2 regions of the Romboutsia sp. BSD2780061687b_171204_C1 genome follow, and region 2 is predicted to be linked to the other one. Evidence: a T-box and tRNA genes for the amino acid it is inferred to sense, from the RefSeq annotation. Region 2 holds a T-box; the other holds one or more tRNA genes.
The links. A T-box is a leader RNA that pairs with one kind of tRNA and senses whether it is charged. The one in region 2 lies ahead of I2H23_RS08190 (valine--tRNA ligase), so its partner is inferred to be a tRNA-Val.

Region 1: it has a tRNA-Val gene. The T-box ahead of I2H23_RS08190 (valine--tRNA ligase) is inferred to sense a tRNA for this amino acid. The anticodon was not compared.

The regions. Positions count from the first base shown of each region.
Region 1 is NZ_JADMRK010000004.1:217,144-233,650, forward strand. Features, by position in the region: gene I2H23_RS10265 (MATE family efflux transporter) at 1-878, opposite strand, end outside; gene I2H23_RS10270 (DEAD/DEAH box helicase) at 1,060-3,132, opposite strand; gene I2H23_RS10275 (PIG-L family deacetylase) at 3,244-4,029, opposite strand; gene I2H23_RS10280 (hypothetical protein) at 4,312-4,572, opposite strand; gene I2H23_RS10285 (aldose 1-epimerase family protein) at 4,766-5,632, shown strand; gene I2H23_RS10290 (hypothetical protein) at 5,659-6,021, opposite strand; gene I2H23_RS10295 (GTP pyrophosphokinase) at 6,133-7,503, opposite strand; gene I2H23_RS10300 (AAA family ATPase) at 7,646-11,212, opposite strand; tRNA gene I2H23_RS10305 (tRNA-Lys) at 11,343-11,418, opposite strand; tRNA gene I2H23_RS10310 (tRNA-Val) at 11,500-11,575, opposite strand; tRNA gene I2H23_RS10315 (tRNA-Lys) at 11,580-11,655, opposite strand; gene I2H23_RS10320 (metal ABC transporter permease) at 11,838-12,665, opposite strand; gene I2H23_RS10325 (metal ABC transporter ATP-binding protein) at 12,683-13,405, opposite strand; gene I2H23_RS10330 (metal ABC transporter solute-binding protein, Zn/Mn family) at 13,414-14,343, opposite strand; gene I2H23_RS10335 (glycoside hydrolase family 3 protein) at 14,742-16,469, opposite strand.
Region 2 is NZ_JADMRK010000003.1:68,132-84,638, reverse strand. Features, by position in the region: gene I2H23_RS08190 (valine--tRNA ligase) at 1-1,108, opposite strand, end outside; T-box leader at 1,260-1,566, opposite strand; gene I2H23_RS08185 (polysaccharide deacetylase family protein) at 1,654-2,457, opposite strand; gene I2H23_RS08180 ([Fe-Fe] hydrogenase large subunit C-terminal domain-containing protein) at 2,484-3,866, opposite strand; gene I2H23_RS08175 (FUSC family protein) at 3,980-4,867, opposite strand; gene I2H23_RS08170 (hypothetical protein) at 4,886-5,440, opposite strand; gene gdhA (NADP-specific glutamate dehydrogenase) at 5,654-7,006, opposite strand; gene phoU (phosphate signaling complex protein PhoU) at 7,279-7,932, opposite strand; gene pstB (phosphate ABC transporter ATP-binding protein PstB) at 7,958-8,719, opposite strand; gene pstA (phosphate ABC transporter permease PstA) at 8,742-9,566, opposite strand; gene pstC (phosphate ABC transporter permease subunit PstC) at 9,568-10,491, opposite strand; gene I2H23_RS08140 (phosphate ABC transporter substrate-binding protein) at 10,854-11,678, opposite strand; gene pepF (oligoendopeptidase F) at 11,988-13,778, opposite strand; gene I2H23_RS08130 (DegV family protein) at 13,905-14,750, opposite strand; gene I2H23_RS08125 (MgtC/SapB family protein) at 14,799-15,458, opposite strand; gene I2H23_RS08120 (mechanosensitive ion channel family protein) at 15,509-16,354, opposite strand; gene I2H23_RS08115 (aspartyl-phosphate phosphatase Spo0E family protein) at 16,492-16,507, opposite strand, start outside.

The sequences.
Region 1 (16,507 bases), on a different contig from region 2:
GCACTAGATAATCCTTGTATAAATAAAGTTGCAAATTGATTTACTACATTATTTATGCTATTTGCTGCAACTACACTAGTCCCCATCCTACCAACTATTATAGATATCATAGACGATCCTACTGACCAACATAGTTCATTAAAAAATATGGGATATGTTACTTTTACATAATCATTAAATATTATTTTATCTATTTTCAAAATATAATTTAACCTATATTTTATTTTACTTTCTTTAAAAATTATATATGCAAATATTATAAAAAATTCTATTATCCTAGATATAACAGTTGCAATAGCTGCTCCTTTAATTCCTAATGGACTTATCCCAAACCTTCCAAATATTAATATATAATTTAAAAATATATTTATAAATAAAGATATACTATGTATGATCATAGGTATTTTAACAGTTTTAATGGACCTAAGTACACCGACAGTAGAAACTGTTAATGAATAGAATACATAACTTATACTAACTATCCTTATATACTTCTCCCCCATTGATATAACTGATATATCATCTGTAAATAGCTTCATAAATGCACCTGGCATAACCATAGCCACTAATACAAATAATATTGATAGTGCTATACTTAGCCAGTATGTAATAGTAATTACCTTGTGTATTGATTTTATATCTTTTTTCCCATAGTATTGAGAACACATAACGTTAGAGCCTCCAGAAATCCCAAACATTAATATCATCAATATAAAAAAAAGATGATTAGCTATAGCTGCTGATGATAACTCTACTTCGCCTAGTCTACCTAACATAACAGTGTCTGCCATATTAACAGATACTGTTATTAAATTTTGTATAGCTATTGGTATTGATATATCTATTATACTTTTATAAAACGATTTATCTTTTGTCATATACACTTATATTCATTCCTTTCACAAGTACATATATATCTTTTGTATTATTTAAAAGTTAATACATGTACTTATTTACTATTTATGTATATAAAAAAGACTAAGATTTAATCCTAGCCTTTTTATGATTAATCACATCTATATGTAGTTTTTCGTATTTTTGATTTTATATTCTAATTTTTTAGTCAAACATTATATCTATTATATCATCTACTGACATTTTACTAAGAAAATTTCCACTATCTGTATTACTATCTATAAGCTCTTTTACTAATTCTTTTTTCATTTCTTGTAATCTTATAATTTTTTCTTCTACTGTATCTTTAGATATTAGTTTTATAACATTAACAACATTTTTTTGCCCTATTCTATGAGCTCTATCACTTGCTTGATTCTCTACTGCAGGATTAAACCATGGGTCAAAGTGTATAACTATAGATGCACTAGTTAAATTTAAACCTGTACCTCCTGCTTTTAACGATATTAAAAACACATTATCATTATTTTTATTGAAATCTTTAACTAAATTAACTCTATCTTTTGGGTTAGTTTTTCCATCTAAATAGCTATAGCTTATATTTTCATAGTCTAATCTATCTTTTATTTTCTCTAATACTTTTGTAAACTGTGAAAATACTAATATTTTTTTGTCTTTATTTTCTTTTAACAATTTTACAAGCACCTCTAATTTAGAGTTTTTTATCTCATAGTTTTTAACCATTAATTCAGGGGCTATCGCTAACTGTCTAAGCTTAGTTAAATAAGATAATACAGACATATTATCATTTATTTGAATTTTATTTTTAGCTAAACTAAGTAAACCTAAGTATGCCTTTTTATGTTCTTTGTTAAGCTCTACATAATACTTTTGCTCAATTTTTTCTGGTAATTCATTTATAACTTCTTTTTTTGTTCTTCTTAATAAAAATGGTTTTATAAGCTTTTTTAAATCGTCTATATTACCTTTGTCTAAAAATATTTTTTTAAACTTTGATTTATCATATAAATATCCTGGCATTACAAAGTCAAATATAGACCATAACTCTATTAAGTTATTTTCTATTGGAGTTCCAGTTAGCGCAAACTTAACTTTTGCATTAATTTTTTTTACAGACTTAGCTATTATAGAATCTGGATTTTTTATATTCTGGGCTTCATCTATTATACAGTAATCAAATTTTATATTTTTATATTTTTCTGTATCGTTTTTGTAGGTTGTATAAGTTGTAAGTATTACATCATAATTATCTATATGGTTTATAACATCCTCTCTTTTAGACTTATAAGCTAGACCTATTTTTAGATTAGGAGAAAATCTTTTAAATTCTTCAAGCCAATTATAAATAAGTGATGTTGGTGTTAATACAATAGCTTTTTTATTTTCATTAGATTGTAAAAAAGCTATTGTTTGTATTGTTTTACCTAACCCCATCTCATCTGCTAAAATTCCTCCAAACTCATATCTAGACAAAGTTTTTAAAAATTCATATCCTTTAATCTGATACTCTCTAAGTTTTGCATTTATATTAGGCTGATCAATTTTTAAATTTTCTACTTTTTTAAAGTTCTCGACTATATTGTCTATATGATGACTTCCTTTTATAATAGAACTATCATTATCTTCTATATATTTTTTTAGATATAGTGATTTATTATTGTCTATTTTCATAGAAGTAAGATTTTCATACATCCCCAAAGTATCTATTAGTTCTAATGATTCTTTTAAATTCTTCTCACTTAAATCCAAGTAATTTCCACTTTTAAATCTATATAATTTATTGTTTTCTTTATATGCATTATATATATTTTTATATTCACCTTCACTTATTCCATCTATTTCTAGTCTTGCATTCATATAACCATCTTTTGATGATAATATATTAAATGTTATATTTGGATTTAACTTTGTGCCTTCTTTACTTTCATATTCTTTATCATTATTTAAATCTTCTATACCCTTTAGTACTATCGCTACTATGTGAGAGCATAAATTATTAGATTTTATACTTTGTGACTCTGAAAAACAATCACAACTTACATTTGATATTTCTCTAGTTTTAGTATTTATACTTATCATTGATGTATAATCTCTTCTTCTTTGTTCATCTAACACAGTTCCATAAAATATACATTTACTGCCATTTTGTTTAGCATAATTATTTAAAATTACTCCATTTTTGTATATGTAATGTCCAGAATTGTATTTACTTCTATCTGTATATGTTTTTAATATTTCTTCTATATTTATATTCATTTTATCCACCTTGTTTAATTTTTTGTAAATCTAATTTATCACTATAAAAAAAGAAAAGCTACCCTTTTTGTAAAAAATAAGTGTAGGACGTGTCCTACACTTATTTTTTACTTAATATATACTTAAAATTGATGTTAAACTAGGATCATTTAATAAATAATCAAAGTAACTATGGGCTGAAGTATATCCAATTCCATACTTTTCATTTTTATTATCTACATTTTTATATTCTTCTAAAGCACTCTTTACTGTATTATAGTCCTTCATATTATTAACTTTGTATATATCTCTTTTATCGTTAGGTATATTTGATACATAGTTAGGCTTCATAAAATATCTTGCATCATCTACTTTATGTTCATCACTAAGCTTTTTTAATACTTGACCATTTTTTCTGTGCATTATATGATCATCATATTTATAGTGATGTGCTATATGTGTAACGCTTCCTAACTTTTTTTCAAAGTTTAGTATAGTCTTTTCCATTAGATCATAATGAGTTCCTGGTTTTTTAGCTTCATCTGCTAGTATTATTACATTATCTTTTTTTACTCCTAGTTTATTTAGACATGCTTTAAACTCATTGTTTCTTAGTCTTTCTTTTTCTTTTCTATCTATACCCTTAAATTTTGGGTTATTTTTAAACACATTAACTCCCGACCCATCTGATACTAAAGTTACATATACATTGTCCGTTCCACATTCTTTAATAGCATCTACTATAGCAGTTCCTCCCCATAAAACCTCATCATCTTGATGTTGTGGGTAAAATACCACATGATCTTTAAATCTTTTAATATTGCCATTATTATACTGAGAGTATGCTGTATGTACACCAAATATTACTAACACAACTATTATTATCCCCATTATTTTTTTATCTTTTTTGTCTTTCATTTTCACACCACCTACTATTTTTATTTATATGTCGAAAATAGTCGTCTTTAAGCTTATTTTATATTAGCATACTTTACATCTAAATTATATGAAATTTAATATATTGAAATTTTTTTGTTACCGTTTTGAAATTTTTTTGTTACTTTTTAAATGTTTTTTATATAAATTAAGCTTTATACCCTTAATAATTTTAATAATTGAAAAGAAATAGGGGATAATTAGCCATATCACTATTTATCCCCTATTTCTTTTACTCTATTTAATAAAAACTTACATTTTTTATTACTCTGCATCAAAATCTATATGAAACTTTCCTTCTGGTGAATTTATATCTAAATAAGATAAATTAAAATTTTCATCCATTACGTCTATTTTATATTCAAATAAAACATCATCTTCTTTCTTAGACATAAATATGTAGCTACCATTATCTTTATCTTCTATTTCATCACATATTTCTTCATATATTTCTTCACCACTTACACTTCTTTGGTATCCAGAATTTTTTATTTTCTCTTCTATTAATCTGTATATTTCTTCCATGTTAAACTTCCTTTCTAGTTAAACTACTATATATTATATACTTACATAGTATTTGTTAATTCATAATTATATCATTTAAATATACAGCATAACAATATTTATAAAGTTATTTTCTCTAATATAAGTTTATTTAACCTTTACATATATTGCGAAATTATATTATATATAATATGCTTATCTAAGAGGTGATAATATGAATATATTAGAAAATGATAAACTTATAATAGAATCTAAAAATAGTGGTGCTGAACTAACTAGAATATACTCTAAAGATCTAAAAAAGGAAATACTATGGAATGGAGATAGCACTCATTGGTCAAGACACTCTCCTATATTATTTCCTATAGTCGGTAGATTAAAAGACAACAAAACTTATATAGAAGATAAGTTCTATAATATGAGTCAACATGGATTTGCTAGAGATATGGATTTTGAAATTATTTATAATGATAATACCTCAATAACTTATAGATTAATATCTAGTGATGAAACTAAAAAACTATATCCTTATTCTTTTGAACTTTTAATAAAATATACTATTATTAATAATAGCATAAATACTAATTGGATTGTTTTAAACAAAGATACAAAAGATATGTATTTTTCAATAGGAGCACACCCGGCATTTAATATATATGATGATTTGTGCAATTACTACCTAGAGTTTAAATCTAGAGATATAGTAAAAAGAATAAGCTTAGAGGGTCCTTATTTTAATAGTGTAAAAGAAGTTTATAATTTAAACAATTTAAGATTAGAACCTAAGATTTTTGAAAAGGATGCATTAATATATACTAATATAGATAGTATTAACTTAAAATCTAATAAATCTAAAGATTACATAAACATTAATTTTAAAGATTTTCCACTAGTTGGAATATGGACTCCTTACTACAAAGATACAAACTCTACTGCTCCATTTGTATGTATTGAACCATGGTTTGGACTAGCTGACAGTGTAAATTCGGATAAAATATATACTAACAAAGCTTATATAAATAAACTTAAACCTTTAGAGTCATTTAATAGTTTATATACTATAACTATAGAAAAAGAGTAAGGATTAACTTACTCTTTTTCTATATGTTAATTATCTTTATTAATTAATTTTTTATATGGTTTTTGTATAATTATATCTACAACTTCGCCTATTGCTATGTAAATTAATATTTTTGGTTCTGTAAAAGTTATATAAATAAATATACCTATTATAATGACTATTAATCCTATAATTTTTATTAAAATCTTTTTATTGTCTTCATCATAGTCTAAATCGTCTAAGCATCTGTCAAAATCTTCTTTAGCTCCTAAGCTATAAAGTCTTTCACATACAAAAGCTACCCAAAATAGTGGCATATTTACATCATAAAACAATTTATATGCAACTAGAGCTAATATAGAAAATAATAAAGATGAAATAACTACATTATCCTTACTCTTAGCTTTCACTTAAATCATCCTTTCCATATATAAAATATCATACAATATTACTTTTTTCTACATAATTTCTAATTTATATTATAAAAATAAAGAGCTGCCTTATAAAGCAACTCTTTATTTTTATCCAATTATAGCATCTTTAATTTTTCTATTTATGTTATCCATATACTTATCTCGTTTTATTTTGTATTCATTATAAGAGTCTATATTTCTACATATGCTATTTATTTCATTTCTAACTACATTATTTATACTATCTAAACTTTGTTCATATAATATCTCTATAGAATCTATTTGTATTAATGTACTTGCTACCTCCATATATATATCATGTAATATATATTTACTATCTGATTTAAAATTAAGCTCTAGTTTACCTTGATGTTTTATAGGGACTATTTTTTCTTTTATAAATAATATAAAGTTTTCGAAATCCTTTTTATTATTAAGAGGCTCTACTTCAAATAGTATCCTAAAGAATAAGTTCCATATAAATTCACAGTTTAGCTTGCTCATTATAAAGCTACCTAGTTTTTCACAAAATTCATCTTCAAATTCAGGGCTTTTACCAAATTTTATTTTCGAGTTAAAGTCTATATCTTTCTTAGCTATCTCATTTAGCCTCATAAGACCTTGTATTGTTGTATCTTCACTTATATCTAAGCCATCTTTATTCTTATTAAATGAATAGTTTATAATAGTTTCACAAGGCTTTTTAAAATCTACTATAAATCCTATATCTTTTTCCATTTTTTCAGCAAAAGTATCATATGCAATTTTAGCTAAAAACTTTTCCATAGACTTTTGCTTTAATGTTTTATCTTTTGAAGTGTTTTCATTAAAAGATTTATAAACAGATAAAAGCTGGTTGTCTATCATTGCTAGATTATTTTTTATTGATGCCATAACATCACTTAAAAATTTATCTACCATTACATAAGTATTATTTTTATATATAACTTGATGTTCTATATCACTCCAAAATATATTTACCATGGATTTTATCTGTATTTCAAAATTTATTTTGTTTTTTCCATATGTAAATAAACCATTTATTCTATATATTTCAAATCCATTTTTTTGTTTTCGTGGCTGCTCTTTATCTAGCCTTATCTTAACCTTGTCATTACTTTTATTATAAAAATATATATTATCATCTGTAGTATCAAAATAAGACTTTAATACTTTATATATTAATTTCTCTTCTTCTATAAATCTACACTCTAGTCTTACACCTATTAAGTCTGATAGATTATGTATAAGCTCTTGTGGTGTCTCATATCTTTTTAAATATCTATTTCTTATTATTTTTTCTCTTAAACTATATTCTGTTTTTACTCTTGAATTAACATTTAAATATTCTTGGTCACTAGATTCAAGTATATTTTCAAAATAGTTCTCTAGTTCTTTTGATAGCATATTTAATGTAGGTGTTAAGGAGTTTAATAAATCAATTGACTCGTCTATAAATTCAAATTCTTTAAGGCTCATAATATTCTCCTATTTCTTTTTAGTACTTAAATTTTACACAAAAAAGGGACATTTATCAAATGTCCTTTTTAAATTTTACTGTATACTTATACCAAAATGAGTATTTTAAATAAATTTAGTAAATACTCATTTTTAGCATACATTATATATTATTTATTATTTTTCCCTTAAGTATTTTAAATTCTACTTCATCTATTACACCTAAGTCATATAAATTTTTTATCTTTAATAATTCATTTCCTACATCATAGGATAAATTTTCATTAGAGTTATTAATTTTATAATTCTCTTTTAAATTATTATCAGCAATTGGCTCTACATTATTACTTATAAATGTATTTTCATTTACAAATATTTCTTTGCTACTTATTATGTCTTCTACTTCTATATTATTTATATCTCTTTGTAATATATTGTTGTCATATACCCTTACACTTTGAACTCTTACTAATTTTTCTATATAATTTTTTATCATAAGACTATTTCTAAGCTTTAAATTATCATTCTCGTAAAGACTATAGATCACTTCTTTTAAGCTGTCTTTTGATTCTTTACTTAATATAAATCCTTTATTAGTTAATATGTCTAGGCATATTTCATATAATTCAATATTTGTATAGTCCTCAAAGTCTAACCATATAGGGAATCTATAATTTAAAGACTCATTTAATAAAACTAATTCTTTCATTTTATCTTTTTGGCCAGATAAAACTATTTTTATTTTATTTTTATTGTTATCTATAAATTTTAAAAGTATAGAAATTATTTCTTTGTAATTATTAATATCTAATAATAAGTGAGCCTTATCTATTAATACTATTTTACCTAAAGATTTATTTAGTATATCTTCTAATTTTAAGCCACTATTTATTTCACCTATTATTTCTCTTATATCAATTTCTACTATATTCTTAGACTTTATCATATCCCTTGAGTAATACATTTCTGCTAATATGTTTAAAATAGATTTTTTACCTGTTCCTACATTTCCTGTAAATACTATGTTACTATACTTATTTCTATTATTTTTTTTGCCTAGTTTTACTCTCTTTTCTTGTATTTTAATAAGTTTGTATTCATTTCTTAAAAATTCTTTTGCTTTTTCATTTCCTTTAAGAGATTTAAGTTTTTCTTCTAAATCAAACTCATACTCTGATACTTTAATTTTTTCTATATCTTTAGTTGTAATTAGATTCATTTCATAAGTGCTTATGTTTTCTTCTGCTATTCTTATGCTTTGATTTCTTATTAGATTTTCTACATAATTTCTAACCATTCTACCATTTCCTGATGTAGAATCTGATTCTTCATATATATCTTCAAAGCTTTTTTTAAGAGATACATATGCATTTTTAGATAATTTGAATCCTGTTGAATCTATTAAATTAATAGCCATTTCTAATAGTTCATTTGGGTTGTAATCTTCAAAAGTTGTCCAAATTGGGAATCTTGATTTTAATCCTATATTAACATCAAAGAAATCTTCCATCTCTTCTTCATATCCTGCAAGTATTACTACAACCTCTTTAGAATAGTCTTCTATAAGCTTAAGAAGTGTTTCTGTAGCCTCTCTACCTAATGAATCATTAGCTAATGTATAGGCCTCATCTATAAATAAAACTCCTCCTATAGCCTCTTTAAACTTTTCTTCAGTCTTTTTACTAGTTTCACCTGGTACCTCTGATATAAAACTTGATCTATCCGTTTCTATCATCTGACCTACCTTTAAAAGACCCATGCTATTTAGCATTTCTGATACTAATCTTGCTATACTAGTTTTTCCTGTTCCTGGATTACCTACAAACACCATATTTAAGTTTTGCTCTATTTTAGTATCTATTCCCGCTGCTTTTCTCTTCTCTTGTGCAACTATAAGCTTATATTGGTTTCTAAGTAAGCTTTTAACTTCATTTAAACCTACTATTTGGCTTAGTCTTTCTTCTAAATTAAATTTTGCTTTTGCTTTAAAGTTGAAATTGTCTCTTTCTAGCAAATCTATTTCCTTACTTTTATCATTTATATACTTTTTAGATGAATCTAATATAGCATTTTCAACTATATTTCTTACAAATCTAGCATTACCTAAATCATTTTTACCACTTATTTGATTTTTCGCAAATAAGTCTATTAATTCATTTTTAACGTTTTTTGCTATTCTATATCCTTTTGATTTTGCAATATTTAAAGCTATCTCATACATTTCATACGGAGTATAATCTTCAAAATGTATAGTGTTTAAAAATCTTGATTTAAGACCTGGATTAAATGCTAAAAATTCATCCATATCTTTTTCATATCCTGCAAGTATTACAACTAAATCATCTCTATTATCTTCTATACCTTTTAATAATGCATCTATTATTTCTTTTCCTACTTTATCATCATCACTTTCACATAGTGAGTATGCTTCATCTATAAATAATACTCCTCCCATAGCAGAATTTATTATATCTATAGTTCTTTTAGCTGTTTCTGCTGGGTTTTCTGTTACAAAATCAGCTTTGCTAACTTCCCTATATATACCTTTAGATAATATATTTAGTGCATTTAAATATTCAAAAGTTACTCTAGCTGCATTAGTTTTACCTGTTCCTGCATTACCTGCAAATATCATATTTAATGATATATTAGATGTTTTTAGTCCAAGTCTTTCCCTAATTTTTTGTACTTTGTAGTTGTTTTTAACGCTTGTTAAAAATTCTTTTAAATCTTTCATTCCTATAATAGAATTTAATTTGTATTCAACTTCTTCTAATGTAGGTGTTGAATAATCACTAAGTGAGAATATTTCATTTTTTATGTTGCAATATATTTCGTCATTATCTACATATATTAATATTGTACTATTTTCTTTAATATTTTCTTTTAAAATCAAGTTTGTTAAAGGTTTACATAGCTTGTAAGATACATATTCACTAATTCCAAAATTTGAATCTTTTTTATATGTTTCTTGTAAGTATTTGCAAATTCCAAAGTATTCATCGCTTTGATCATCTTCTTTAATATCTAATACTATTTTTACGTTGTGATTTTCTTCTTTTATTTTTATAGTTTCTAGAACTTCTCTTTTTACTATTTTATTTCTTTCCTCCTTATTAAGAGGCTTAGTATATAATACTTTATCTATGTTATTGCTAAATGACTTAGTAAAGTGTTCTTCTATATTAAACTTCTCATCATTAGTTGTATATACTAAGAACTTATTATGACAAACTATATTATTTATAGTATCCTCATCTTCATCATTTGCTTGTATTAAAAATTTATTTTTTATTATGTAATTATTGTCTAAGTTTAAGCAAGTATTTGGATATACATTTGATAATACATTTAGCATATCTTCACTAGCTTTTTCACTATTTTTAAATAGTATACAAGAAGAATCACTACTTAGTTTTTCATATAAATCTGTTAAAAATGCGCTATATCCTAAATTAAAATTATATGATGCTAAATCTATTTCTTGTATATGTGTATTATCTATAAAATCTGAATTATTTAGGTATTCAAATATCCTTCTTACACTAGTTTTTTTAGCAGTTTCTTTATCCCCTATTAAAAATAATATTCCTTTTTCTTTGTTTATAAATTTTTCTTCAAAATACTCACATATTTCCTTGATAAATTTTTTTTGCCCTATAAGCTCTCTATTTAATTTTCTTTCTATATAACTAAATTTTTGTTTTATAAAGTCTTGTTCATTCTCCATATGATTCACCCTTCAATGTTTTATTATTTTTTATAGCCTTAAGATATTCTTACCCCAAAAATTATATTTTATATATATAATATAATTTTTTTACAAAAAAACCTCATAGATATCTATGAGGTTTCAAAACTGGTGACCCATCCGCGACTCGAACGCGGGACACCCTGATTAAAAGTCAGGTGCTCTACCGACTGAGCTAATGGGTCTTATATAATTTAATAACATAAGCTTACAGCAACTTACTCATTGCAAGTTATCTGCTCTACTATCTAAATAACTATAAGTTTTGGTGGGATTAACAGGGCTCGAACCTGTGACCCCCTGCTTGTAAGGCAGGTGCTCTCCCAGCTGAGCTATAATCCCAAAGTGGTGACCCATCCGCGACTCGAACGCGGGACACCCTGATTAAAAGTCAGGTGCTCTACCGACTGAGCTAATGGGTCATTTGTTTTGTTTACTTCTCTCAACCACAAATATTATTATATTCGTTTTTTTTTGTTTCGTCAACACTTTTTGTATATTTTTTCAAATTATATTTTATTTTTCTCTATATCTGTTGATTTTTCTACTTTTTTAGAATCATTTTAAATTTAAAAATTAAAAAGAGTAGTAACCTACTCTTTTATTATTTGTTTAATACTATTTTTTTATGTTTAGAATTTATTAACTTTGAAAATACAGTTACTCCTAAAAGCTCTAATACACTTATTATAACAATAGTTCCTCCTGGTGCTATGTCTAAATAAAAAGATATTAATACCCCACTTATTATAGCTATCTCACCAAATAATACTGAATAAAATATTGATTGTTTAAAACTTTTTGCTACTTTTAAGCTTGTAGCTACTGGTATTGAAATAAGGGATGATACTAATAATACCCCAACTATTCTAAGTGTTATTGTTATGCTTGCTGCAACTAATATCATAAATATTGTGTTAATAAGTTTTACAGGTATTTTAGAAAATTTTGCATTTTCCTCATCAAATGTTATATATAATAATTCTTTAAATAATAAACTTACAAATAAAATAATTATAATTGCTACCATAATGATTATTTTTATATCTTCACTACTTACTGTAGCTATACTTCCATACATAAATGAGAATAAATCAAAGTTTGTATTTGATATACTTATAAGTATACCTGATATTCCAACTCCTAAAGCCATTATTATAGCTATTGACAAATCAGCATATTCCTTTAAGTAAGTTCTTAATCTATCTATTATTATAGCTGCTATACTTGATGCTACTAAAGATCCTATTAAAGGATTTACACCTACTATAGTAGCTGATGCTATACCTGATAGTGCTATATGTGACAGACTATCTCCTATTAACGATAATTTTTTAAATACTATAAACATTCCCATTAATGGACATATAAGCCCAACTATTAAGGAAGCTGTAAGTGCCCTTACCATAAAATCATATTGAAAAATTTCCAAAATATTGCCTCCCCACTTTAACTACTAAATAAATTAAGCATTATAGATTCATCTATATCTTTTTTGCTATTTTCTATTAATTCTATTTTTTTATTTTTTATTAATGCTAATTTTTTAACTTCTTCTTTAACTATAAATAAATCATGAGATACTATTATTATAGTTAAATTTAATTTTTTATTTAACTCTTTTAGTATTTTATAAAATTCTTTTTGTCCGTTTACATCTATTCCAACTGTTGGTTCATCTAAAAATAGTATTTCAGGTGATTTTACAAGTTCTCTAGCTATAAATACTTTTTGTTGTTGACCTCCGGATAAACTTCCTATTAGTCTATCTTTATACTCATACATTCCTACTAATTTTAAAACTTCATCAACTTCTTTTTTGTATTTTTTACTTACTCTTTTAAACAAACCTACCTTAGATACTACACTTAATGATACTACTTCTTCTACTGTTATAGGAAATGAACTAGAAAATGAATTTGATTTTTGGTCTACATAACCGATTTTATTCCATTCATCAAAGTTATTTATATTTTTATTAAGTAAGTCAATACTTCCTTTAACTGGTTTTAATTTATTTATCATAAGCTTAAGCAAAGTACTTTTACCAACACCATTTTGCCCTATAATACCTATGTAATCACCTTTATTTATATTTAAGTTTATATTATCTAATATAACTTTATCTTCATATCCAAAGCTTACATCGTTAAATTTAATTACTTTATCCATATTTATCCCTACTTTAAAACTAAATTTAGTGTTTCTAAGTTTTTATTCATTAAAGATATGTAATCTTTATTATTGTCAAAATCCTTTTTACTTATATTGTCTATTGAATATAGCACTGTTGTTTTTATATTAGCCTCATCTGCTATAGTTTTTGCTACATTTGGATTTACAAGACCATCAAATAGTATGTATTTTATATTATTCTTTTTTGCATAGTTAGCTATTTCACTTATTTTGCTAAGAGATGGTTCTTGATTTGGACTAATTCCTGTTATAGATATTTGATTTATTTTATATTCATCACATAAATATCCATAAGCGCCATGAGATACTATTATACTCTTATTTTTTTTGTCTTTTAAATTTTCATCATAGTCGCTTTTTAGTTTTTTTAACTTTTCTATATATTCATTATAATTTTTTTCATAATAGTCTTTGTTTTTTTCGTCTGCTTTGATTAAAGCATTTTTTATGTTTTCACATTCTTTCATAGCTAAATCTACATTTAACCATACATGAGGATCATACTGCCCGTGATTATGAGATTCATGATTCTCTTTTTCGTGATTTTGTTCTTCATCATAAGTAAGTGGTTTTATACCTTCACTTGCATCTACTATCTGTAGTTTATTTTCACTTTTTATTTTATCTGCAAAGCTATCTAATCCTAATCCATTTTTTATAAGTAAATCAGCATTTTGAATATCTTTCATAAGCTTTGGCGTTATTTCATAGTCATGAGGTTCTACTCCTGGTGGAACTACATAATTTATATTTATCTTATCTTTTCCTATATTTCTTGTAAAATCGTATATAGGAAATACTGTTGTGTAAACATTTATTTTCCCATTGTCTTTAGCTGTATTATTACCACTAGAACAAGCTACAGCACTTATCATTGTTATTACTGATAATAATGCTAGTAATATTTTTTTCATATATTTCTCCTTCCATATGTAAATCTTTATAATTATATCCAAAATATTATTTATTTAATCTATACCATTTTTAATTGATAATAAATATCATTATCGAATATTTTATAACTTTTTACTCATTTAGTCAATATATTACATTTTATGTTATTTATAATAACAATAATAGATGTTTATATCAACTGATTTTATATATATATTTAAAATTTTAAAATCTTCCTATATATACTTTATTCATGTATTTTATAATCTATTATAATTTATATTAATTTAATTTATATATAAGAAATACATACATAAAAAAGCTATAAACTCTGGTTTTTAATTCCTATAGTTTATAGCTTTTTTATATTTTATGCTAATTAAATAGCTTATTTCTTATTTTAGTATTTATATTAAAATTATAAACGAGTATCCCAAGAATCACAGAATGCATCAACTGAGCTTACGCCTTTAAATTCAGATTTTCCCATTATCTTTTGTATTACTTGATGTATAGTATTTTCATTATCTGTATATGCATTTATATATGTTGGTACCATTGGTACATCTATTAAGTGGAATGGATTATTTACAGATACACATACTGTAGGTAGTTCTGTAACATACCAAGGAATATCTGGACCCATTGGCATAGCCCATGTTATACGACGTACATTACTTTGAGAGAATCCTTGTACATTTACAAACAGCATTACTGCATCAAACTTATCAACAAAATCTTTTATTGGAGTCATAGCTAATAATTGCTTTCCATTTAAAGATGTATTTGGATCGAATACTTCTACCTCAAATCCTTGTGCTTCTAACTCATTTTTCACTTTATCTTGTAAGCTACCTGTTCCTGCCATTGATACTTTAGATGCAAACCCTGTTGAGTCTACAGTATATAGCATTATTCTTTTGTGAGTTTCTGGCGTTATTGGTAGTTGATTTTTAGTGTTTTTAACTAAAGTTATAGCTTTATCTGCTACATCTTTTGCTACTTCTAAGTGTTTTTCACATCCTATAACAGATAAATTTTCTTTTGGTGGCATTAATGTATTTGATTCTTTTTTCTTATGTAATTTTAACATAGCTTTAAATGCAAGTACACGAGTAACAGCTTCATCTAAACGCTCATGAGTTAATATTCCATTTTCAAGTCCTTTTTTCATAGCTTCAACATCTTCATCTTTATCTCTATAATAAAGTATCATATCGCATCCTGATGCTATTGTTGTAGGTATCATATCTTCTCTTCTTATCATAGAAGTAAGTCCTACCATATGAGTTGCATCAGTAAGTATTAATCCGTTAAATCCTAATTGTTCACGAAGTAATCCTTGTAATAATTCAGGTGCTATAGTAGCTGGCATTATCTCATTATCTTTTATGCCTGGCTTTAACTTTCTTGAGTATTCTGGAAGTCTTATATGTCCTATCATTACAGATTCAACACCTGCATCTATCATTCCCTTATATACTTTACCAAATTCATTATCCCACTCTTCACAACTCATCATATTATTAGTTGTAACTATGTGTTGATCACGCTCATCTAATCCATCTCCTGGGAAATGTTTCATACAACAAGCAAGACCTGCATCATTTGCACCTCTTAAATATTCTTTTGACATTTCAAGTACAACATCTGCATCACTTGAGAAACAACGGCTAGATACAACACAGTTTCTCCAGTTTTTATTTATATCAACTATAGGTGCATAAGTCCAGTTGCATCCTATAGCAGCTGCTTCCTTACATCCATAATATCCTAATTTGTATGCATTTTCTTTATCTTGTGTAGCCCCTATTGTTACATGGTATCCTATATGTGTTCCACCACCAATACCACCATCTCCTCCAGCTTCTATATTAGCTGCTATTAGTGCTGGTATTTTACTAGTATTTTGTATAGTCATATTTTGTTCATATAACTTATCAGCTGACATATTAGAATATCTAAATCCTCCCATGCCATATTTATTAATACGCTCTTTTATCTCTTCTTCATTGTTATTCCAAAGCATATCTACAAATACTTGTCCTATCTTTTCATCTAAAGATAATCCCGCTAATGTATCTTCTACCCACTTGATATCCTCATCTTCTAAGTAAAATGGTTTTGCTTTTAAATCTATTTTCATTTTAATCCCCCTTTTGATAAATGTCTTTTTAGATTTAT
Region 2 (16,507 bases):
CCATCTTAACAAACCATTGATCTGATAATCTTGGTTCAACTACTGTATGACATCTATAGCAAGAACCTACATTATGATTATGATCTTTTATAGCTATTAAGTATCCAGCTTCATCTAAGTCAGCTATAAGTTGCTTTCTGCACTCATATCTGTCCATACCTTCATACTTACCAGCTAATTTGTTCATTGTTCCATCTTCGTTCATTACGTTTATCTTTTCAAGGTTGTGTCTTTGACCAACTTCAAAATCATTAGGGTCATGAGCTGGAGTCATTTTAACTGCACCAGTACCGAACTCTAAATCAACATAATCATCAGCAACTATTATTATTTCTCTGTTTACTAATGGAAGTATTGCTTTCTTTCCAACTAAGTGAGTGTATCTCTCATCTTCTGGATTTACAGCTATACCACTATCTCCAAGCATTGTTTCTGGTCTAGTAGTAGCTATTTCTAAGAATTCGTCACTACCAACTATTGGGTATTTTATATGATAGAACTTTCCATCATGTTCTTCATGTTCAACTTCTGCATCTGATAAAGTTGTTTTACAATCTGGGCACCAGTTTATTATTCTGTTTCCTCTGTATATTTGACCTTTTTCATATAACTTAATGAAGAATTCAATAACAGCTTCGTTACATCCTTCATCCATTGTGAATCTTTCTCTATCCCAGTCACAAGAGTCTCCTAATTGTTTCATTTGGTCCACTATTTTTCTACCAAATTCATTTCTCCAATCCATAGCTCTCTTTAAGAATTCTTCTCTTCCTAAATCGTACTTAGACTTTCCTTCTTGCTCTTTTATTCTTTCAACAACTTTAACTTCAGTTGCTATAGAAGCATGGTCAGTTCCTGGTTGCCATAAAGCTTCATATCCGTCCATCCTCTTCCATCTTATAAGTATATCTTGTAAAGTATGGTCAAGAGCATGCCCCATGTGTAATTGTCCTGTTATATTTGGTGGTGGAAGCATTATAGTGAAAGGCTTCTTGTTTGGATTTGGTTTAGATTTAAATAATCCATCTTCAATCCACTTTGAATATAATCTTGATTCAAAATCTTTTGGATTATACGTTTTTGGTAAATTAGTGTTTTCCAATTTCATTTCCTCCTCATTTTATTTAAAATTTTATTTTTATTAAAAATTTGTCTTACTCAAATTATTAATAATACAAGTAACTTAAAAATTTCACTTCGACTAAAAGTCTTAAACTTATATATTTTATAGTATAAATAAAAAAAGAGCCATTCATCCTTATAAGGACGAAAAGCTCGCGTTACCACCTTAATTCCCAAATTGAATTCATTCATCCTTTAAGAGTTATATTCCGTATTTACTTAGCTACATCTCTTAATCATAACTTCACTAATCTATAATACAGATACTTAATAATTTGGGCTCTTTATGGATTTTAACGATTCCCACCGTCTAAACCTACTGCTAGTTCAGCTTAGAAACTCCAAAGCTACCTTCTGCAAACCTATACTAAGAAGACCTTTCAGCCTATGAGTCTTCATCTCTTTTAGTAGTATTTACATACTCCTCTTTATCATAGTTTTTATCTTATTATTTATTCTTTAATTATATCCAATTAATATTATTATTGTCAATTATTTATAATAATATATGTACTACTTTGATTTTTTTAATTAGCTTTGAACATTTCCTTTCCAATAGTTTCGCTCTTGTGTATCTTCACTTATTGGTTCTATCTTATAACCTCTTTCTTTTAATACTCTTATAATGTTATCTAAAGCTTCTACAGTTTGTTCTTTTTCATGCATTAATACTATTAAATTAGATTTATTCCTACCATAATATAATAAACTACTTAAAATATTGTCTGTTGTAGATTTCCAGTCTAGTGTGTCTAGATTCCAATCCCATATTTTATAATTATTTTCTACTAACATATCATAAGATTCTTTAGGCATATAAGGCTTGCTTCCATAAGGCAGCCTTATTAATTTTGATACATCTCCTGTTATATTATAAAGAGTTGCTTGGCAGGTTTTAAATTCATTTAATGTTGCTTGTGGTGTTTTATAGAGCTTATGTATATCATGAGTTACACTATGAAATCCCATGCCATGGCCCTCTTTTTGCATTCTATTTAATTCATCTGGGTGTTTCTTCATATTATCATTTATCATAAAAAAAGTTGCTTTAACTTGATTTTTTTCTAATATGTCTAATATCAAGTTAGTGTATTTAGATGGACCATCATCTATAGTTATATATGCTATCTTCTGTGGTAATAAAACAGGACCTTTTTCTTTTTGTGTTGTAGCTTCGTTTATAGTTTGAGTTAAAGTACTCGTTACTATATAATTTTCTAATAAAGTATATTTTCTATCCTCATCTTCCTTTGGTATATTAAAAATAACTATGTTTAATACAATAAATCCTACTAAAATTATAGCTAAAATTTTGTAATTTTTTTTTATATTCATCCCCCTAATCCCCTTTGTTTATTACTTTATAATCTTATATCTCTGTTAAATAATCCTAACAATTTCTCCCTGTCTTCACTTCTTAGTGTTTCGATTTTTTTCATATCCATTTTTGCTAAAAATTGAATTACATTTATATTTTCAAATGGAGTTTTTATATTTGTTTCTTTAGAATATTCTTGTACAAATGATTTACCTTTCTCTGTGTCTAAAATACGTTTTGGCCCTCCTACACATCCACCTATACATCCCATACCTTCAACAAAAGTTACATCGATGTCTTTATTTATAACTTTTTCAAGCCCTGCTTTGCAGTCTTTAGCTCCCTGAAAAGTAATAGCTTTAAAATTAGCTTTCGGATTTATTTTTTTTACACACTCTTCAATAGATTTACTTACCCCTCCTGCATGAGCATATATTCTTCCAAGAGCTGATGATTCTATTCTATTTTCTTCTACTTCTTTATCCGCTTCTATATCCAAAGCCTTAAATATCTCCTCTAATTCTTTAAATGTTAATACAAAATCTACTGCTCCTTTTATATCTTCTGCTATAGCTTCTTTCTTTTTGGCTACGCAAGGTCCAATAAAAACTACTTTAGCATCTTCGTTTAAAACCTTTATAATCCTTGCACAGGCAATCATAGGAGATACTGACTTAGATATGTTGTCTACAATTTCAGGGTAACTTGACTTTATTAAACTAATCCAAATCGGGCAACAGCAACTAGTTATAAAACATTCTTCTTTATTTTCTTTAATATGATTACAATAATCATAACTTTCTTTGACAGTAAGTATATCTGCTGCTAAAGCTACTTCTATCATGTCTTTGAAACCTACTTTTTTAAGAGCACTTCTTAGCTTACCAGGAGTTACATCATTTCCAAGTTGTCCTACAAATGATGGAGCTACAGTTGCGTACACAGGATGTTTTTTATCTTTTAGTAACTTTAAAATAGGTATGAATTGAATTTTATCAGATATTGCCCCTAAGCTACATTCTCTTATACACCCTCCACATGAATTACATGTATTGTCCTTATTACAATTAATATGCTTCTCTTTTACTAAACATTCCTTTCCATCTTCTTTGTTAACACAATGATTGCACACTTGAGATATTACTGATATTATTGGTGTGCTTATTTCCTTTGTGCACATAGCTTTATTTAGCATTTCTTTTATTGTTTCATCTATTTTATCTATTGGATCTAGCCCCATAACTATTCTCATTAAATTTAATATGGCCTCTTCCCCAAATTCATTATATACGCTTTTATCTAGCACTTTTTTAGGTATATTATCTATATCATCAAATTCCTCACTCCAAATAGCTTTTATAAGTTCATTAAAAAGCTTCATTTTATAAGTATCTAATATTTTCGTATTTAAATTAATTGATTCCATGAAAAATGCCTCCTTAAATACTATATAGGTAATATTTACGAAGGCACTAAATTTTATTTATTAAATTTGTAATTTGAATATATTAAATTAATCTTTTGATTCACTAAAGCGTTTTAATATAATTTATATTGATTGTTACTATTAATAGTATGAAGTATTTCTGCTTCTTCTATTATCTTTCTTAGATGATAATTGAATACAGGACTTTTACTTTCATCTAAATCCCATTCTATTTCTTCTATTTCATAGATTTCTCTTAGAATTGTATAATTTTCTTTGCTTAAGTATAGTTTTTTATCTAATAATTCTATTGACTGTACATGGAAATATATCTCTCTACATATAATTATTGTTTCTTCTATTTTTTCTATATCTATATTATCTCTGCTATAATCTAGCTCATCTATCAACTTAGAATAAGAGCCTTCTACTTTCTTTATCTCTTTTTCTAGTTCTTTTATATTAAAGCTTCCTTTTTTTAATATCTTAAGTTCTAGAAATTCTTTTGTTAATTTTTCTATAGATTGAAAATCATTTTTTGTAGTATCTAAATAGTCTGGTCTTGCTAATATATAATTAATAAATACCCCTACAACTACTCCTATTGAAGTATCTAACACTCTAAAGAATGAATACTCTGCGGGGCTAGAATTTATAACTCCAAGATGTATAGATAAAAAAGTTACACATGCAACAACTACTGCTTTATTGAGTTTAAACATATTGCATAGATATATTGTAATAATTACTCCAAGACCACAAAGTAATGCATCTCCTGGCTTAATTAGCACAATTAGAAAGCCTATTATACCTCCAAGTATCGTACCTTTTACTCTGTTAAATCCTGCTTTTAGCGAACCTTTAACTGTATCTTGCACTGATACTACACATGCTATGGTTGAGTAAAATGGATTTTGGACAATCATTGAACCTAATACAACACAAACAGCTACACTTAATCCTGTTTTAAAGGTCCTCATGCCGACTTTTTCTAATTTCAAAATTTTCCCTCCAATTTGTTATTTATTTATATTTAATAATTCTATTATTTCATTTTTTATATCATTTGGTAAGTCCTGCTCTAAATTTCTTTTTAATAATTCTTCATGTTTTATACCATTTTTAACTAAGTATTTTTTTATAATAGGTACTCTTCCTTTAGGATCTCCCATGACTAAATATGCTACAAACCAATCTTCTAGAGTGGTTGTAGGTATAACTACTTTATCTAAATTTGTTAAATACTTTATAGACTTTTCATCTAGTATAAACTTGTATATAGATTTATTTTCTAACTCTATACTAAAGTCACCCATAAATTCTACTTCTACTCCATCTATATTATACCCAAAAAACTCTTTAGTTCTAAATGGATCTTTAGATGGCAAATCTAGCCTTTGACCTATATTATCCATAGCCTTTTTTATTTTTTGTGAATCTTTTGCCTCTATTAATATATCTATATCCCTTGGATTTTTTACTAATCCATTAAATTTTAGCATCATAGAACTACCTATAGCCCAAGTACAATCTAATTTATTTAATATCTCTGCAATTTTCTTTAAAATGTCCATATTTTTTAAACTCCTATCTTTATAATATATTTCTTATTAATCATGTTTATAATTAATCCTTATTATTTGTTTATTTTTTAGATTTATATTATAACATGAGAAATATTGATTTATTTTTATTACAAATAAAAAAGAGATATCCAAAAGGATACCTCTCTTTTTTATTCAATGAATTTGAAAAATCTATATTATTTATAACGATATAAGTTTAACTTATATTACACCTTGACTCATCATAGCATCTGCAACTTTTAAGAATCCAGCTATGTTAGCACCTACAACATAGTTTCCAGCATGCCCATATTGTTCAGCAGCATTTTTAGATGCTTCAAATATGTTCTTCATTATTACTTGTAATTTTTCTTCAACTTCTTCAAATGTCCAAGATAATCTCATACTATTTTGAGACATTTCTAAAGCAGAAGTAGCAACTCCACCAGCATTTGCAGCTTTAGCAGGAGCAACTAATAATCCTTTTTCTAAGAAATAGTTAACAGCTTCATTTGTACAAGGCATGTTAGCTCCTTCTCCAATTACTTTAGTTCCATTTTCAACTAGTATCTTAGCTGATTCTAAGTTTATATCATTTTGAGTAGCACAAGGCATAGCTATATCACACTTAACAGTCCATATTCCTTTTTGACCTTCAACATATGTAGCACCTTCTTTTCTAGCTACATATTCTTTTATCCTCTTTCTTTCTACTTCTTTTATTTGCTTAACTATACTTAAATCTATACCATTTTCATCTACTATATATCCAGAAGAGTCACACATAGCTATTACTTTAGCTCCATGTTCCATAGCCTTTTGAGCTGCATATATTGCAACATTTCCTGAACCTGATATAACAACTCTCTTGCCTTCAAATGTATCTTTATGATAGTTTAACATTTCGTTTACAAAGTATACAACTCCAAATCCAGTAGCTTCTTTTCTAGCTAAAGAACCTCCATAAGTTAATCCTTTACCAGTTAATACTCCAGCATCATAAGCATTTCTTATTCTCTTATATTGTCCAAATAGGAATCCTATTTCTCTAGCTCCAACTCCTATATCTCCAGCTGGTACGTCTATATCTTTACCTATGTGTCTATATAATTCAGTCATAAAACTTTGACAGAATCTCATTATCTCATTATCAGATTTTCCTTTAGGGTTGAAGTCAGATCCACCTTTTCCTCCTCCTATTGGTAATCCAGTTAAAGAATTTTTGAATATTTGTTCAAATCCTAAGAATTTTATTATACTTAAGTTAACAGATGGATGGAATCTAAGTCCTCCTTTGTATGGTCCTATTGCACTGTTAAATTGTACTCTAAATCCTCTATTTACATGTACTTTTCCATTGTCATCAACCCAAGGCACTCTAAACATTATTTGTCTTTCTGGTTCAACTATTCTTTCTAATATACTTGCATCTATGTATTCTGGATGTTTTTCTAAAACACCTTCTAATGAATGTAAAACTTCTTCTATTGTTTGATGGAATTCTGGTTCTCCATTATTTCTAGCTTTTACATCATCGATAACTTTTTCTATTACTTCTTTAACATTGTTCCCCATTTTTATTAGCCCCCTTTGAAATTGAAAACATTTTCAATTAAATAGTACTCCACTATATCTATAATATCAACACCTTCTAATTTATTGAAATTTTCTGAATCTTCCTTAATTAGGACTATTTAAATTCCCATATAAAAATTATATATATTTTTTTGCTTCCTTTATCTATCTTGATTCTTAATTTGACTAATCTCTAAAATTTTTAATTTATAGCTTATTTGTAAATTAAATCATAAATTATCTCAAATTATAAATAGGATAAAGCTTTTACTTTATCCTATCTCAACCATTTCACCTTTTATAGCATATATTATTTTTTCACATACATTAGTGCTGTGATCACCTATTCTTTCTAAGTACCTTCCTACAAATAAAAGCCTTACTCCCTGATTTATAGTAGTTGAATTCTTATTCATAACTTCTAAGCACTCTACGTGTATTTGTTCGTATAAATTATCTATCTTGTCGTCCCTTTTTGCTATATCATAGCAAAGGTCTTCATCTTCATTTTCCAAAGCTTTATAAATATCATTAAGCATATCAGTACATATTTTAGCTGATTTTGGTATATCAATTAATTCCTTTATATAGGCTTCATCACCTATTTTTAAAGTTTCTTGTGCTATATTAACTGCATAATCTCCTATTCGTTCTAAATCAAGTGCTATATTTCCTAGAGCATATATATATCTTAAATCTTTTGCCATTGGTTGTTTTAATGCTATAAGTTCAATACTTCTATCTCTTATATATTCTCTTAGAGTATCTATCTCATCATCTTCTTTTATTACTTTTTTTGCTCCCTCTAAGTCTTTATTGATCATAGAGTTAATAGAATTATCTACTGCTTCCCTACACCTTTTTATCATTGCTAATGTGTAGTTTTTAAGTGTGTTTATACTTAACTCTAAACTTGTATCAACCATATATTTACTCCTTTTCTTATAAGTTTTATCCAAATCTTCCTGTTATATAATCTTCTGTACGCTTATCCGTTGGAGTTGTAAACATAGTTTTTGTGTCACTAAACTCTACTACTTCTCCAGTTAAGAAGAATGCTGTTTGGTCAGATACACGTGCCGCTTGCTGCATATTATGTGTAACTATTACTATAGTATATTCATCTTTTAAAGACTCTATTAACTCTTCTACCTTTGCTGTAGATATAGGATCTAGCGCTGATGTGGGCTCATCCATAAGTATTACTTCTGGTTTCATAGCTATTGTTCTTGCTATACATATACGTTGCTGTTGACCTCCAGATAGCCCTAGTGCAGATGATTTTAATCTATCTTTTACTTCATCCCAAATAGCTGCCCCTCTTAAGCTTTCTTCAACGATCTTGTCTAAAACTTTTCTATCTTTTATTCCATGTGTACGAGGTCCATAGGCTACATTATCATATATACTCATTGGGAATAAGTTTGGCTTTTGAAATACCATTCCTACCTTAGTACGTAATTTTATTACATCTTCACTTTTATATATATCTTCTCCATCTACCTCTATTTGTCCTTCTATTCTGACATTGTCTATTAAATCATTCATTCTATTTAAAGTTCTTAAAAATGTTGACTTACCACATCCAGAAGGACCTATTAATGCAGTAACCTTCCTTTCTTCTATATTCATATTTATTTTCTTTAATGCTTGATTATTTCCATAATATAAATCTAAATTTTTTATACTTATCTTTGTATTATTTAAACTCATCTTTTACACCTCGTAAAATTTCTTAGTAATTTGCTTTATTTAATTTCTTAGCCACTACTTTAGCTAATGTATTTAATATTAGTACCATTATTATTAACACAATTCCTATAGCTGCTGCTCCTTGTATATCTCCTTTTTCTTTTGTAAGTAAATATGCATGAACTGTTAATGTTCTAGCACTATCAAATATAGTTCCTGGCATTTGTGCAACTGTTCCTGCTGTTAATAATATAGCCGCTGATTCTCCGATAACACGACCCACTGATAATATAACTCCTGATAGTATCCCTGGTATTGCACTGGGAAGTACTACTTTATATAAGGTTTGGAACTTAGTTGAACCTAAAGCTAATGATGCTTCTCTATAACTTTGTGGTACTGTCTTTAAAGATTCCTCTGTTGTTCTTATTATTACTGGCAATATAATTATTGCTACTGTCAATGCCCCTGAAAGTATTGAGTACTTCATTCCTAAGGTAACTACAAAAAATATTCCCCCGAATAATCCATATATTATTGATGGTATACCTGCTAAACTCTCAGTCGCAAATCTTATTATTGTTACTAATCTTCCTTTTTTAGCATACTCTTGTAGATATATTGCTGATAATATACCTATTGGCGTTGCCACTATTATTGATAAAAGTACCATATAAACTGTGGATACTATCATCGGTAGTATTCCTCCACCACCCATTGGCGAATAATCACTAAATAAGAATGATGGATTTATTCCTTTTATACCTTGCATAAATATATATCCGACTATCACAATTAATGTTGTTACTGTAAATGCCGCAGATAAATAAACTGATGTTTTTAATATATTTTCTTTAAATTTTCTCATGCTAATCTACCGCCTTATTCGAAACTTTATTTAACACTATATTTAAGATTAATATAAACGTGAATAATACAACTCCTGTTGCAAACAACATTTCTTGATGTGTCCCAAATGCATATCCCATCTCTAACGCTATGTTTGTAGTAAGTGGTCTTACACTATCCATTAGAGATGATGGCATTACTGGAGAGTTACCTGCAACAAGTATTACTGCCATAGTTTCACCTAATGCTCTACCTATTCCAAGTATAACTGCTGCTAATATTCCTGACTTTGCAGCTGGTAATACAACTTTAAATATTGTCTCTATATTCGATGCACCTAATGCTAATGAACCTTCTTTATATGCTTTTGGTACTGCTCTTATTGCTGTTTCAGATACCGAGATAATAGTAGGTAACATCATAATTGCTAAAACTATTATCACTGCCAATAAACTTTGGCCTTTTGGTAAATTAAATATGTTTTGTATTGCTGGTACTATAACTGCTAAACCAAATATTCCATATAAAACTGATGGTATACCTGCTAATAGTTCAACTGCTGGAGATATTATTTTAGCTAATTTTTTTGGAGCTAGTTCAGCTATAAATACTGCTGTAAGTATACCTACTGGTACTCCTATTATTAAAGCTCCTGTCGTTGCAATTAATGATGCAACTACCATTGATGAAATTCCAAATTTATCTGCACTTGGTATCCATTTACTTCCAGTTATAAATTCTATAAATGAATAATCTTTAAATAAAAATGGTGTTAAACCTTTATAGAATACAAATCCTATTATTAAAAGTAAACTTGCAACTGCTATTAATGCACTTATCATAAATACGTTCTTAGATATTTTCTCTGCTATATATTTATTCTTGTTGTTGCTATTTTTATTGTCTCTTTGTTCTATGCTTACTATACGAGACTTAACTAACATAAAAATCCTCCTCAAAAATCCTCAATATATTTCTTATTCATTATTTTTTATTATTCCTTACACACATATAGTATTATTTCTAGGTTAAATCCATATTAGATTTCCGTTAACTTGAAGTAAAATAAAAGGCATTTTTTTAACATAGATTTTACTTTTTATGTTTTCGTTAAATTTATGTAAAAATTTGCTTAATTTCACCAATGATATGTTAGTACACTTACTATGAATACGTCTGTTACTCAATTTGGCAATTTAAAATTAGAAATTTTCATAGATCAGATAATTTCCAATCACTTAGCATATTAAAATAGAAAAAAGACACATAACTATATGTGCCTTTTTTCTTAAAATAATGAGGATATTTATTTTATGCTTATAAGCCCTTCACCTTCTACTATTTTCTGACCTTCTTCACTTAATATGAACTCTACAAATTCATTTCCTTTTTCAGTAATATTTTCTTCTTTACTAACTAGTAAAAATGGTCTAGCTAGAGGATATTTCTTATCCTTAACATTTTCTACTGTTAATTCTTGTCCTTCTACTGTCAATTGTTTTACTTTATCATCAACATATGAAGATGATATATATCCTATTGCATTTTCATTACCTTCTACTGTAGATTTTATATTTCCTGATCCATCACTTATTTGTGCATCTTGAGTTAACTCATCTGCTTCAAATCCAACTATTTCCTCAAAAGCCCCTCTAGTTCCTGATCCATCTTCTCTTGATACTACTACTATTGGAGCATCTTTTCCTCCAACTTCTTTCCAGTTATTTATCTTCCCTGTGTATATATCCTTTATTTGCTCAATACTTAAATCTTTTACTTCATTTGATTTATTAGTAATTACTGCTATAGCATCTAATGCTATTTCAGTTTCCTTTAATCCTGCTTGCTTTTCTTCATCCTTTAAATCTCTAGATGCCATACCTATTTGAGATGTTCCATCTATTGCATTTTTTATACCTGCTGAAGATCCCAATTGCTGAACTTCTATAGATACACCTTCATTCTTACTTTGAAAATCTTGTGCTAGTATCTCTACTACTGGCCCTACTGAAGTTGAACCTGACATTGTAATCTTATCTCCATTTGATTCCGAGCTTGACCCACATCCTACTGCTAAACTTCCTACTAATATTGTACTTGATAATAAAACTGCTATTTTTTTCTTGAACATAATATTCCCTCCATATGTATTTGATAATTTACTTTAATTTTTATTCATATTTATGCTACAATTCTTTGTTTATTTTGCTTTTCTTTATACTTTAATATTACAGTTATTTTGTTAAGTAAATATTATGAACAAGTTAAAGGGATGTAAATTATGTTAAGAAAAAGTAAAATTCAATATAGTTCATTTCACCAACAACATGACTTTAAATTCGCCTTAAGCGATGCTTCCACGAAACACTTAAATATATATTGCTCAAACTATAAAAAGGCTTAAAGTTATTAATAACTTAAGCCTTTTTAATGTTCTGTTTTATCCTTTATATTCTTTTTCTAATTTATCAACTAGTCCTTTAAATATTTGTAGAGCTTCTTCAACAGATTCTTTTTTCTCCATGTCTACTCCAGCTTTTCTTAGTTGATCTAATGGATATTCAGACCCTCCACTCTTTAAAAATTCTATATATCTTTCTACTGCTGGCTTACCTTCTTCAAGTATTTGTTTACTTAAAGCACTTGCCGCTGAGAATCCTGTTGCATATTTATATACATAGAAGTTTGAATAAAAATGAGGTATTCTAGCCCACTCTAATCCTATTTGCTCATCAACCACACAAGATTCTTTGTAGTATTTCTCATTTAATTTATAATATATATCAGTAAACTCTTTTGCCGTTAATGGCTCTCCACTTTCAACACTTTCATGAGTTATTTTTTCAAATTCAGCAAACATAGTCTGTCTATATACAGTTGTTCTAAATTGCTCTAAATAATAATTTAGAAGATATAATGTTTCTTCCTTAGACTTAGAATTTTCTAATAAATAGTTTATTAATAATAGCTCATTTAGAGTAGATGCAACTTCTGCTACGAATATTTTGTAGCTTGAATATATATATGGCTGAGTAGTTCTTGAGTAGTAACTATGCATAGAGTGACCTAATTCATGTATTAACGTAAATAAAGAATTTAAATCATCTTTATAACTCATTAATATGTATGGATGAGAATCGTAACTACCCCAAGAATACGCTCCACCTTGCTTACCTTCATTCTCATATACATCTATCCATCTTTCATCAAAGGCTCTTTGTATTAGCTTTAAGTATTCATCTCCTAATGGTTTTAAAGCATTTAATATTATTTCCTTAGCCTCTTCATAAGTTATCTTCATATCAAATTTGTCAGTTAAAGGAACATATAAATCATACATATGTATTTCTTCTAATCCTAAAAACATTTTCTTTAGATCTACATATTTATTTAGTGTTGGTAAACTTTCATCTACAGCTTTTATAAGATTATTATATACATCCACACTTATATCATCCTGGAATAATGATGCCTCTAGTGCTGATTTGTATTTTCTTATTTTAGAGTAGAATATTTCTGACTTTATGCCTCCATATAACGTTGATGCAAATGTATTTTTATATTTACCATATACTAAGTACATAGCTTCAAAAGCATCTTTTCTAACTCTAGGATTCTTACTCTTTAAAAATACAGAGTAATTAGAGTGTGTAAGTTTAACCTTATTACCTTCTTCATCTTCTATTTCTGGAAATTCTAAGTCTGCAAAAGAAAACATATCATATACATCTTCTGATACTTTAGTTATGTCAGATGCTGCAGCTAATATTTCTTCTTCTGATTCACTTAATGTATGTGGCTTTTCTCTTAAAATTTCTTTTATATGTTTTTCATAGAAAGATAATTTTTCATCCTTCATAAATTCTTTTAACTTCTCCTCTTCTATGGCTATTATTTCAGGTACCATATAAGATGTAGCTGTAGATAATTCAGTAGCTAACATATCTGTTTTTGTAGCTAAACCTTGATTTTCATTTATTCTTGTATCCTCATGTTGCTTCATATGAGTATATACATATAAGTTTTGTAAAAGTCTTGATGCTTGTTCTGATATATTTAGTGCGTTATATAAATTCTCAAAACTCTCTGCTAGCTTTCCTTTGTATTCTTTAGCCTTTTGTATAAGTTCTTTAACCTTACTTATGTCTTTTTCTACTTCATCTTTATTCTTATACATCTGCTCTAAATTCCATTTGAATTTATCTTCTATTTTACTTCTATCTAATCCCATAGCTTTTCTCCTTTAATATATTAATTTTTATCTAGAGTTTATGGTTCTTAAATCTAATATTCTTATTACACTATTAATGTAAAAATTTTTATACTAATATTTTGAGTAAATATTACCTAATATATACTATAAAACAGATACTAATATAGCACCTTCAGATGTGAACGTTCCCATTATAGGACCTATCTCTGCTATTAATACTTCTTTGAAGTTTAGATTTCCTTCTACTATGCTCTTTATTTTTTCTGCTTTATCTATACAATTAGCATGACCTATTATAACTGTTTTTTCATCTTGGTGTCCTACATTGTTTTCTACATACTCTAAGGCTTTTTTTATACTATTACTTCCGCCTCTTGCTTTGTCTATAGGTTTAACAAGACCATCTTCTATTTTTATTATAACTTTAAAGTTTAATGCATTTATTATCTTTCCAGCAACTTTGTTTATTCTACCACCTTTTATTGCATTTTCTAATGTTTCTAAAGCTCCAAAGAATACAATTTCTTCTTTGTATCTTTCTATGTGCTCTAGTATTTCATCCATATTTTTACCAGCATCTATAAGTTCGCTGCATTTTAATATCATTGATGCAACCCCAATAGACCCACTTGCACTATCTATAACTTCAATTCTTTTATATGGATTTTCTTCTAAGTACATTTCTTTAGCTAAAACAGCATTATTATAAGTGCTAGATAGCTTAGAAGTTAATGTAAATACTAAAAGCTCTTCATCATCACCTTTATAAAGCTCTAAAAATCTATCTGGAGATGGACTTGAAGTTTTAGGTAATTCTTTACTTTCTTTCATTTTTTTATAGAAAGTTTCAGAATCTATATCAATTCCCCCTATATAACTATCTTCTCCAAAAGCTACATTTATTCCTACTACATCTGGTCTTGCTCTATCTAATACTTCCTGTGGAAAATCGCATGATCCATCTGTTATTATTCTTATTTTTTTTGTCAATTTATACACCTCAACCTAAATTTTTAATTATACTTATTCTATATTATTTTAGTGTAAATAATCTACACTTATTATATTTTTTAACATATTCAATTCTTTTACTAACTCATCTACTATTATTCTTCTATCATGAACTAGAAAAAAGCTCAATTTCCAAAGGGATTCTCCCTCAGCTTCTATATCAATACTTTTAACTTCTATTTGAGATTTTTTAAAGATTGAATATAGCATAGATATACTTCCCATGTTATCTATAACAACATTAAAAATAGTATATTTTTTTCTAAAAAGTATTTTGTCTATATTCTTCAATATGTATAGTGTTATCATAACAAATAGCCAAGCACTTATACTTAAGACATAATATCCATACCCTATTGTTATACCAATACATGCAGTTGCCCATATACCTGCGGCAGTCGTTAATCCTCTTATTCCATTTGAGGTTTTTAGTATAGCACCTGCACCTAAAAAACCAATTCCTGATAATACCTGTGCAGTTAATCTTGCAGGATCAACATTAGCATATTCTCTATAATCAAAAAATAAATACAAAGATGTTATTGCTGTTATACATGAGCCAACAGATACTAAGATGTGTGTTCTAAATCCTGCAAATTGATGTGACTTTTCTCTTTCAAGCCCTGTTAACCCCCCTATAACTAACGCTATAAGTAACCTCAGAATCACTTCTTTATGGTCTGCCACTCAAATCCCCCCCTATTTCATATAAACAATATATAAGAAATATTTATACTCTAAAAATCTCCTCTATATTCATTATCGTTGTGTAATATATTTATATGTGTCGGGTAAGCTATTCGTACTTTGTTATTTCTAAATACAATAAGTATCTGTAATTTAGTATCTCTAAGTGCATTAAAATACTTATAAGAATATACTATACCTGTTATTGTATATTTTGCTCCCACTGGACTATCTTCTATATCTGTTACTCCATATACATTAAAAGGACCTTTAGGTTTACCTGATGGTAATTTAAATAGATAATTTTTATATTGTTCATTCATTATATTGCATACTTCTTCTAAAGATTCTAGCACCTTCATTGGATCCTCTTCATAAGGTACCCTTACATGTACTACAACCCTCATTCTCTCCTTGCTAAAATTTCTTATGCTACTTATACTACCATTTGGAATAGTAATTCTTTTTAAATCCCAATCCCTTAAACTAGTGCTTCTAACTCCTATTTCTTCTATAGTTCCTCTAAAAGTTTCATTTATTATTACAAAATCTCCTACTTGCATTTGCTTTTCAAATAATACAAAAAATCCATTAAATATATCTTTTAATATACTTTGAGATGCAACCCCTGCTAGTATACCTACTATACTAGCACCAGTAACTAATGTCCCAAATTTAGTTATATCCACTATTTGAAATTCCCTTAATATGAGAACTGTACTTGTCAAGAATATGATGTAATAAGAAATTGATGATAATACGCTACAAAGGGTATTTTCGTATCTTACATCAAATTTAGTTATTTTACATATCTTGTTAAGACTATATTGTATAAGTTTCAATATTGAATATGATGCTGCTATAATTGCTATTGATCTTAAAAAACTACCTATCATAATAAATATCATCCTTACAAATTAATTTTGTTATTAAATCATATAATTATTTAATATTCTCACTTTGTACTAAACATATACAATATTAAGGATGAACATATGATTTTTGAGTATAAAAAAACCCACTTTAATGTGGGTTACTTATTACTCAAA